2 linked regions of the Mariniflexile sp. TRM1-10 genome follow. The protein of the gene in region 1 interacts with the protein of each later gene in a pairwise test. Links are inferred from orthologs where the notes say so. Each region holds a gene or a part of one and is shown on either strand. Other genes may lie near its edges.

What was found. Proteins that work in one complex are often made in the same cells at the same time.
Region 2: the proteins of CJ739_RS12630 (region 1) and recJ interact in binary tests that used the Escherichia coli proteins (3 or more experiments, as listed by UniProt). The link is inferred for Mariniflexile sp. TRM1-10 from one-to-one orthologs.

What each region holds. Positions count from the first base shown.
Region 1 is NZ_CP022985.1:3,002,142-3,010,144, reverse strand. The notes cover bases 1-2,964. They hold CJ739_RS12630 (type IA DNA topoisomerase), read right to left. Parts: upstream 2,650-2,964; coding sequence 352-2,649; downstream 1-351. Other genes in these bases: CJ739_RS12625 (ice-binding family protein), read left to right, coding at 2,876-2,964; CJ739_RS12635 (pseudouridine synthase), read right to left, coding at 1-365. In the rest of the region: more of CJ739_RS12625, read left to right, coding at 2,965-3,946; CJ739_RS12620 (voltage-gated chloride channel family protein), read left to right, coding at 4,319-5,623; CJ739_RS12615 (hypothetical protein), read right to left, coding at 6,025-6,468; CJ739_RS12610 (SRPBCC family protein), read right to left, coding at 6,793-7,287; CJ739_RS12605 (response regulator), read right to left, coding at 7,372-7,770; CJ739_RS12600 (sensor histidine kinase), read right to left, coding at 7,767-8,003.
Region 2 is NZ_CP022985.1:1,855,239-1,858,381, reverse strand. Bases 178-3,143 are described here. They hold recJ (single-stranded-DNA-specific exonuclease RecJ), read right to left. Parts: upstream 2,522-3,143; coding sequence 833-2,521; downstream 178-832. Other genes in these bases: CJ739_RS08000 (OsmC family protein), read right to left, coding at 2,564-2,986; CJ739_RS08010 (MFS transporter), read right to left, coding at 178-826. Outside these bases: more of CJ739_RS08010, read right to left, coding at 1-177. UniProt on the Escherichia coli protein: Single-stranded-DNA-specific exonuclease.

The sequences.
Region 1 (8,003 bases):
GCATCCAACCTAAAAACTTTACAAGGTTTCGTTTGGTATTTCTTGCCATTAAAACCAATCTCCACCCCGTTCGATAGTTTTTCAATTGCTTCAAGTGTGATATCACCATTTACTTGGGCGTAATATTCTTTATCTACTTTTTGGCTGTTCACAAAATCACTCATTTTCCCATCGGTTGTAAGCAATAGCAAACCTTCCGATTTTTCATCCAACCTACCAATGGGCATAATGCCTTCTGGAAAATCATGCAATAACCCCAAGAACTTTTTAGATTGCTGTTTGCTATCGTTACTCGCAAACTGACTTAAAAAACCATAAGGTTTATAAATTATAAAATGACGATGTTCGCTTTTAGACAGTCCCATTCAAAATACTATAAACCAGTTCTTTGGTTGGTTTTTGTCCGTTTATTTTTTCCCGAACCCTATCAAAAGTGACTTTAAAATCGCAACCCGATTTATAATCGCTACAACCATAAGCGGCATTTCCTTTAATAACCGTCCCTTTTTTACATTTCGGGCAGGTGAGCTCATCTGGTGCTGCTTCCGCTTTCTTTGGTGCTTTTTTAGGTTCAAATTTAAGCTTGAAATTTTCATCAAAACGCAATAAGCCCTCTACGGTACCCGTACTTATCTTAAAGTCTTTTAAATTGACTGTAGAGCCCTTTTGAAGCAACCTTATATATTGCTTCTCCGATATTTTTTTATCGGCAAATGTAAATGGCAATACAAAATCGCAACCTGCTTTATAATTACCACAACCATAAGCCAATTTTCCTTTTATAATGGTTGCTTTTTTACATTTTGGGCAAACCTCAGCCAAAATACCCGCCACTTTCTTATTCCCTGATGTCGCTTTATGTTTTTTCACGGTTGCCGCATGCGATATATTAGCGCGAGTCGTTTCGCTACGTACCTCATACACCAAGGCGTCAACCATACGTTTCATGTTGTTTATAAACGCACCGGCAGTAAATTCGCCTTTTTCAATATCTTTTAATTGCTTTTCCCAGGTACCTGTTAGTTCTGCCGATTTTAATAAATCATTTTGAATCGTATCAATTAATTGGATACCCGTTTGGGTTGGCAATACCTGTTTTTTGTTTCTAACGATGTATTTGCGTTTAAAAAGCGTTTCAATAATATTGGCCCGTGTTGATGGACGCCCAATACCATTTTCTTTCATTAAATCGCGTAACTCATCATCGTCCACCTCTTTCCCTGCAGTTTCCATAGCACGTAGTAACGAGGCTTCGGTAAACTGATTGGGTGGCTTGGTTTCCTTTTCTAGAAATGAGGGTTCGTGCGGCCCTTTTTCGCCTTTTACAAAGGTTGGTAATATATCCGGTTCTTTTTCTTTAGCATTGGAATCTTCAAATACCACACGCCAACCTTTTTCCAAAATTTCCTTTCCCGTGGTTTTAAACGAGACCTCAGCGGCTTTCCCTATCACGGTGGTATTCGATACCGAACAATCATCATAAAACACCGCAATAAAACGCTTTACAATAATATCATATACCTGCTGCTGGTTATATTGCAAGTTGCTTTGCATGCCTGTGGGGATGATGGCATGGTGATCGGTGACTTTTTTATCATTAAATACCTTAGGGGATTTTTTTATCTTTTTTCCTAAAAGTGGCTGTGTTAAGGAGGCGTAATTGGTCAACTTTTGCAAAATGCCCGTTACTTTTGGGTAAATATCATTGGGTAAAAAGGTGGTATCTACTCTGGGATAGGTTACTACTTTTTGTTCGTATAAGGTTTGTGCTATTTTAAGCGTTTCATCTGCTGAAAATCCAAACTTAGTATTACAATATACCTGCAAGCCTGTTAAATCGAATAGTTTGGGTGCGTATTCATTCCCTTTCTTTTTTTCAATAGATACAATTTCAAAATCGCTTTCTTTTACTTTATGGGCTAATAGTTCACCATCTTCCTTTTTTAAAAAACGCCCTTCTTCATAGCTAAAAAGCGTTTCACGATACATGGTCTGTAATTCCCAATACGGTTGTGGCTTAAAGTTTTCTATTTCTTTAAAACGATTCACCACCATGGCCAACGTTGGTGTTTGTACACGCCCAATAGACAATACTTGTTTGTACCCTCCATGTTTTACGGTGTATAAACGCGTAGCATTCATACCCAATAACCAGTCACCGATGGCTCTGGAAAAGCCCGCATAGTATAAATTATCGTAGTTTGCCGATGGTTTTAAGTTTTCAAAACCTTCTTTTATGGCTTCGGTGGTTAATGATGAAATCCATAAGCGTTTTACTTCGCCTTTGTAATTGGCCTCATTCATGACCCAACGCTGGATAAGCTCGCCTTCTTGTCCCGCATCCCCGCAATTGATAACCACTTCGGCTTTATCAAATAAACTTTTAACGATTTTAAACTGCTTTTGGATACCTGAATTCGACACCACTTTGGTTTCAAACTTTTCGGGAAGCATGGGTAGGTTATTTAAATCCCAACTTTTCCAATAGGGTTTATAATCGTTCGGTTCTTTTAAGGTGCATAAATGCCCAAAGGTATACGTTACTGCATAGCCATTGCCCTCGTAATACCCATCCCGTTTGGTATTGGCACCCAAAACGGAGGCGATTTCGCGGGCTACACTTGGTTTTTCGGCAATACAGACTTTCACTTAGTTCCTATTAAATTAAGGAGTGCAAAATAACAATTTAGAAGTTGGTTTTAAAAAGGAATTGTTAGGAGTTATTAACGGTGTTTGAATTGGTTTAGGAAGCGTTGGTTTATTAACTAAATTGTGAGAAACATGTAACTATTTAAAAATATCGTGTAACACCTCCGTTAATTAAGAGCCTACCTTTGACCCGTGATATATTTCACATACAAACAATAAAAAAAATATGAAAATTAGAAACATTTTATCATTCGTAGTAATGGCCTCAGTTATCTTATTCACTAGTTGTGATAATAAAGATGATAATGATACACCGCCTGTCACAGTTAATGAAACTTATCCTACTAATAATACAGCGGGTGTTTCACGTAATGCAGTTATTTCAGCAACATTCAGTGAGCCAATGGATGCGTCAACAATAACGACTTCCAGTTTTATCGTAAAACAGGGAACAACGGATGTTTCTGGATCAGTTAACTATTCTGGAAATGTGGCAACCTTTACACCATCAAATAATTTATCTGCAGGTGAAATCTATACAGCCACTATAACAGAAGACGTAAAAAACCTTGCAGGTAAAGCTATTGCTGCCGATATGGTTTGGAATTTTACAACTGGAGGTACTTTAACCACTCTTGACGCAGTAAATCTTGGTGCATCGGCAAATTATGTTATTTTGGCCAAAACGGCTATCAATAATTCTTCAACCTCAACCATTATTGGTGATTTGGGGTTAAGCCCTGCTGCAACATCTTATGTCACTGGATTGGCATTAACCAATGCCACAGGATATGCGACATCGGCACAAATTACAGGAAAAGTATATGCGGCTGACATGGCTGACCCTACCCCAGTTAATTTGACTACAGCGGTTGAAAATATGATTACGGCCTATAACGATGCAGCGGGTAGACCTTCACCAGATTTTATTGAATTGGCTACAGGAAACATTGGTGGAAAAACACTTTCGCCAGGTCTTTACAAATGGACAAGTTCGGTGACCATACCTTCATCAATCACTATTTCCGGTACAGCAAGTGATGTTTGGATCTTTCAGATTGCAGGTGACCTTAACATGAGTGCAGGTATTAATATGACCTTAGAAGGAGGTGCTCAAGCTAAAAATATTTTCTGGCAAGTAGCCGGTGAAGCAACTTTTGGAACCACATCACACTTTGAAGGCAATTTACTTTCTATGACAGGAATTACATTACAAACGGGAGCAACCATGACTGGAAGAGCCCTTGCGCAAACTGCGGTTATCCTTGACGGAAGTTCTGTTACGAAACCACAATAATATATTAAAATAAAATTTTCAATAACGAAAGAGGCGAACCGAAAGATTCGTCTCTTTTGTTATGGGTTTATATTATATATTCACCTATTATTTTCCGTTTTTTAAGGCGAAATAACTGTTGAATCGGGCAACAAGGTCATGCCTATATATAGGTAACCACCTATAATAGTTTCTTAAAAAAGGAGCTATATCTGTGACCTTTTATGGTTTCAGAAGTCTTGTGTTGTGGTTACTGTATTGTAAAACGTTTTTTTATTTTATATTTGCATTTCAAATTTGGCAATGAGGTCTGCCTTAAACCGTTCCATTTGGAGCTAATGACATCTACTTTTAATGGCTTATGCCACTGTAGAATCATTTATTTAAGACAATATGGACAAAACAAAAATCAAGAAGTTTTTATTCTCATTTGAACAAATCCCCACTTTAGTATATCTTTTTAAATGGATTTTTATCTGCCTGATATTAGGCGTCATTGTAGGAAGTATTTCTGCTTTTTTCCTATTAAGCTTAGAATGGGCAACAAATTGGAGAGAATCCCATTTATGGATAATAGCTTTATTACCCGTTGGTGGATTTATAATTGGTTTATCTTATCATTTGTTTGGAAATAGTGTTGTAAAGGGCAATAATTTATTACTGGAGGAATTCCATTCTCCCAAAAAAATAATTCCCTTTAGAATGGCTCCACTTGTTCTGTTTGGCACAATTTTAACCCATTTTTTCGGTGGTTCTGCGGGTCGTGAAGGAACAGCGGTGCAAATTGGCGGTGCAATTGCCGATAGGTTTACAAAGGTTCTCAAATTGTCAAAACGAGATAGGAAAATTGTTTTGATAGCAGGTATAAGCGCAGGTTTTGCATCCGTTTTTGGAACACCACTGGCAGGAGGGATTTTTGCATTGGAAGTGTTGATTTTGGGCAGGATAAGATTGGATGCTATCATTCCAAGTTTTATGGCTGCGATTCTTGCCAATTATTTTTGTGAAATTTGGAATGTTTCACATACCCATTACCATATTAGTACGGTTGCTGAAATGACACCAATAAATCTGTTGTGGTCCTTATTGGCAGGAATTATTTTTGGTCTTGTGGCAATGCTCTTTTCCAAATCAACCCATTTTTGGAGCAACCTTTTTAAAAACAACATTAAATACCCTCCATTTCGTCCTGTAATTGGCGGGGTCATTTTGGCTATTGCAATTTATTTTATGGGAACCACAAAATATATCGGGCTTGGAATACCTACCATTGTTGATGCATTTGACGTCCAGCTTAATTCTTACGATTTTCTTTTAAAAGTCCTGTTTACATCATTCACCCTTGGAGCCGGTTTTAAAGGAGGCGAGGTAACCCCCTTGTTTTATATAGGAGCAACTTTAGGGAATGTGTTGATCTGGTTTATTCCATTGCCCATGGGTTTGCTTGCAGGAATGGGATTTGTAGCGGTTTTTGCAGGAGCAACAAATACACCTATTGCTTGTACCGTCATGGGCATAGAACTTTTCGGAATAGAGTCAGGGGTTTTTATTGCGTTGGCCTGTTCCACAGCTTATTTGTTTTCTGGCCATTCAGGCGTTTATTCTTCACAAATCATCGGAAGTCCGAAAAACAGTTCATATATACGGGAGAAAGGTTTGCCCCTATCTGAAATTAAAAATAAAAGAACCCGAAAATAAAACATTTTATAGCGGTATGGATTTATATTGTATATGGAACGCATCTTGACTTTTTCTATTTCCTGAAAAATGGTAAAAGCTTTTAGCCTAGCCTAACATCAAGTTTTGCATCTCAATGTAAGCAAAGGATAAATAAACCATGGACTTGAAGTCCATAGTTTTGTTTGCAGACTAAATCTGCAAGATTAGTTTGCGAAATTAATCGGTGAAATTTTACCGCAGATTCGCAAATTTTTAACATTTTAGGTAATCTGCGAATTTGCGGTAAAAATTTTTAGAACCTAAAAGGGAAATGCACTAAAGTGCATAGTTTTAACTATTTATGTGACCAATAAACAAATTTTACCAAGTAACCATATAAAATTCCAATTATGGAGGCTGCTATAAGCGTTTTGTTGTATTTATTTAATCCAAAACCAACCATGGCTTCCTGCTACAGCTCCTGCGGTTGTAATAAGACTAAGGATTAATAGTACCCAATGCACCCTATGTATGATACCGAAAGTTCCGTCCGGACTTTTAATCGCGTATTTTTTAAAAACCCTATGAAGTATAAATGGCTCAAGGACATAAAGTATCAATGAAAAAATTATCCATACCAATGTCATGGCATGTATCCACCAAAACTTATAATCCAAGTATCTATTCCATGCATTGAGTTCATACAGCATATAAAAACCTGTTATTCCCGTCAGTAAAGTTGTTATTTTCGCTTGAATGGCAAACCGCCCTTCAATCTGCTCAAATGTTTGTATTTGTTCTTCTTTCGATTTCATCTTCCTGATGGCAGGAATTAATACAGTAGTGACCATAGCGACACCACCAATCCAAAAAATTACTGCCAAGATATGTATTACTCGAGCGAGTGTAAAATATTCCATTTTCTTTTAAATATTTATCAATGGTTTTGTTTCTAACGTAACTTCGATATAAAACGATATACTAATTATTGATTAAAGAATAGTATTTCTGTCACCTCGAGCGCAGTCGAGAGGTTTTTAGACTTTGATACCCTTAAATAAGGTCTCGACTTTAGTTTATCTTGAGCATTATCGAAAATGAAAATACATTTTTATTTGAAGATAAAAGCGTAGCTTCCGAAAGGCTCGACCAAACAGTGTTAATACAAATGATTGATTATTAGATAAGGATAAATCGAACTTACGTTTCTAGTTATTAATCATTGGGGGAAACTTTTCATTCTTATTTCTTAAATCTATTCCACCTTCAAATATGGACTTTAAGTTTGCTAAATAAAAAGTCCAACCGTTTGAGCAACCAAGCCGCACATACTGTTTGGAATTATCATCTAATGGAATGTTATGGTGCTTTAGCGTGACAACAATATATCCGTCAACTTCTTCAAGATTTACATCCACTAAACAATCACCTTCAAAAGTAAATTGGATATAATTCTTACCGTTGACATTTGTTATCTTCCCTTTCATGGGTTCATCATACAAATACCAATACCACGTATATTGAATATTTTCAACAACATTCTTGTCTGGCTCATATAAAGAATTGTCTGGTTTGTAAAAAACAACTTTCTTCAAGAACCATCGTTCTAGTTCTGACCCTTTTGTCCAAGCATCATAAATATTGGACAAAGTAGACTTAACGGCTATTCGCTTCGTATATGAAGTCCAATTAAAATTTTTCATATAATCTTTTTATATACTAAATCACCAATTAAATAATCGTCACGCTTGTTGGCAACTATGCTTTTATTCTTTGTCAGTACCGCGTTATAAACCTTGAATCATTTCAACAAATTTGGCTTCTGTTACCGGCTTGATAATAAAATCTGTTACTTCGCTTATTGATTTTGCCTTCATAATGTCCGCAGGGTCGTTTGATGAAGAAACGATGTAGATGGGGATCTTCTTTTCTAATTTAGGTTTTAGGGAAATGAATTCTTCAAGAAACTCCCAACCATCCATAACGGGCATATTGAGGTCAAGTAATATGACATCTGGCAACGCTTCCATCAAGGACAGAGATGACTCCAAAAAGTGTATTGCTTCCCGTCCATTATAGAAAACCTTTATATTTTTCACAAGATCGGTTCTTTCTATTACTTTTTTGGTAATAAAATGGAAGACATCATCATCGTCCACGAGGCATATATTTTGTACTTGGTTCATAGTGTTTTTTCTTTTGATAGTTTAATGGTAAATTTTGTCCCTTCTTCAGGTTTGCTTTTTACTTTTATATGTCCCCCCATGGCATCTATTTGGGTTTTAGTGATGAATAGTCCAAAACCCTTGGCTTCAGGATGCTTATGAAATGTTTTATGCAATTTGAATAATTTGTTTCCGTGCTTTTGTATGTCAATACCAAGCCCATTGTCACTAATTTCAAGATATACCCACCCTGA
Region 2 (3,143 bases), 1.2 Mb from region 1 along the record:
CCCCAACTGCAGGCGCAGCACGCAACACACCAAAACCTTCGCTACCAACTTTCAATATATCCTGTGCAAATATAGGTAAGAGTGCAATGGCACCACCAAATAACACCGCCACCATATCTAAAGTCATAGCGCCCAAAATGGCTTTTGTTTTAAATACAAACCGTACCCCTTCTTTTAAACTTTCAATAACAGGCTCACCTATTTTAGGGTTTAAAATAGGTTTTCTTTTTATCTGTAATAAAATAATAAATGATAAAACTATCAACCCAAAAATGATGCAAAGTGACCAATGCACACCAATCCAACTAATAAAAAAACCTCCAAACGCTGGTCCTAAAACCGATGCCATTTGCCATGTAGAACTATTCCAAGTGGCAGCATTAGGATATACTTTTTTAGGCACTATTAAAGCCACTAATGAGAATATGGTGGGACCAAAAAACGAACGCAAAAACCCTCCAAAAAACACCAAAGCATAAATACCATACAGTACGGATTTAGTTTCCCAACTGCCTGTAACCGCATCCCATGTGAGTAAAAACAGGCCAAAACTAATTATAGAAAAAGCCGCTATGCAAAGCGCTAACAGATTTCGTTTTTCTTTCTGGTCTACAATATGGCCTGCAAACAGAGCCATGGTAAATGCTGGAATTATTTCCATTAGACCAATAATACCCAACGATAACGGATCTTTAGTTAAACTATACACTTCCCATTCTATGACGATAAATTGCATAGACCAGCCAAAAACAAGCACAAAACGCACTAATAAAAAGATGTTGAATTCCTTAAAGCGAAGTGCTGCATAAGGATCTGTTTTAGCCATACTTTATTATTTGATGTCTCTTAATTTGAGTTGCAAAGACACATTTCCCTGCCATTCGTTTTCATCGACAGAATAAACGGCTTTAAATATTCTTTTATTTGAAATTAAATCGAATTTATCGCCCATTCCAAAACCTATAGCTACCAGACTTTTAGATTGTGGTTGGGCAACGGTTATTCTTAAATGGGTTTTGTCTTCACCTACACATTTTCCGTAACCAGTATCAACCAAATTGTCGGTCATAAAAACAGGAGTCATATTATTAGGACCAAAAGGTGCAAACTGTTTTAAAATCCTGTAAAATTTTGGAGTGATGTTTTCCAAATCAATCTTAGCATCAATTTTAATTTCGGGCGTTAAAAGATTTCTGTCGATGGTTTTTGAAACGACATCTTCAAAAGCTTGTTTAAAGGCTTCGTAATTCTCTTCCAAAAGTGTTAAGCCCGCAGCATATTTATGACCACCAAATTGTTCAATATGTTCGCTACACGCTTCTAAAGCGTTATAAATATCAAAATCACGCACCGAACGTGCCGAAGCAGCTAGTCTATCGCCACTTTTTGTAAACACCAATGTGGGTCTGTAATAGGTTTCGGTTAATCTAGAAGCCACAATACCAATAACGCCTTTATGCCAATCTTTATGGTAAACAACAGTAGTAATTCGGTTTTGCTCATCTTGCTCTTCAATTTGTTTAAGAGCTTCTTCGGTAATTTGTTTGTCTTTTTCACGCCTATCGAGATTATAATTGTTAATTTCTGAAGCGTATTTAGCTGCCAATTCACCATCTTCCTCTGTTAAAAGTCTTACCGCAAAATTACCGTGTTCCATACGCCCTGCAGCATTAATTCGAGGTGCTATAATAAAAACTACATCGGTAATCGTTAATTCTGTTTTGTCAACTTGATTTAAAATAGCTTTTATTCCTGGCCTTGGATTGGTATTAATTACCTGTAACCCGAAATATGCTAACACTCTATTTTCACCATCGATAGGCACTATATCTGCGCCAATAGCGGTTGCTACCAAATCTAGATACCCCATTAAATCCTCGGGGGTCAAACCGTCTTTTTGGGCCAAGGCTTGAATTAATTTAAAACCCACCCCGCATCCACATAATTCTTTATAAGGATACGTGCAATCTTCTCTTTTGGGATCTAAAACCGCTGTTGCTTGTGGTATGGTATCGGCAGGTCTGTGATGGTCGCAAATAATGAAATCAATTCCTAATTCTTTAGCGTAAGCGACTTTATCGACCGATTTTATACCACAATCTAAGGCAATGATGAGCGTGAAATTATTTTCTAAAGCGAAATTGATTCCTTTATATGAAATACCGTATCCTTCATCATATCTATTGGGAATATAGGTATAAACCAAGCTGTGTTTAGACTTTAAATAGGATGCCATTAATGCCACCGAGGTTGTCCCATCAACATCGTAATCACCATAAACCAGAATATTTTCTTGGTTAGCCATGGCTTCTTCAATTCTGGCTACGGCTTTATCCATATCTTTCATTAAATATGGATCGTGCAAATCGTCTAAACTTGGTCTAAAAAAAGTTTTGGCATCTTCATACGTTTCAATACCGCGCTGTATTAATAATGTAGCCACCACTTCATCTACTTGAAGTGCTTTTTGCAAAGCTTCAATTTTTTTAGATTCGGGTTTGGGTTTTATTGTCCAACGCATCTATTTGGTTGAAAGTTTAAGGTTGATTTAGAACTTTATTTATTATTTATTATGAAAATGGGTTTCTATGGTTAATTCTGAAAACTGTCGAAACATTTCCATAACACCACAATATTTTTCAACCGATAAATCGACTGCTCTTTGAAGTTTCTTTTCACTTAGATTTCCACCATAAAAATGAAAATGCATAGTTACTTTATCATAATATTTCGGATCTTCTTCAGTAAGATTTGCTTCTATATCTATTTTAAAATCAGCCACATTCAATTTCATCTTTTTAATAAGCAACGCCACATCCAGGCCTGAACAACCTGCTAAAGCCGATAACATTAATGCCTTTGGGCGATATCCTTCTCCATTTCCACCATTTTCTGGTCCTGCGTCTATAAACAAATTATGTCCCGATGGATTGGTGCTTTCAAACTTCATGTTTCCCAACCAAGTTGTTGTAATAAGGTTTGTCATTTTTATTAAGTTTTATTTGATACCATTTAAGATGGTATTCCCTATTTAGATGGTAAAAATACATATTAATTTTCCAAAACAAACATTTGGGTTTATTTGTTGTCTAATTCTACAAAAAACTTAACTTATAAAAAATGTACTACTAAAATCTTTATTT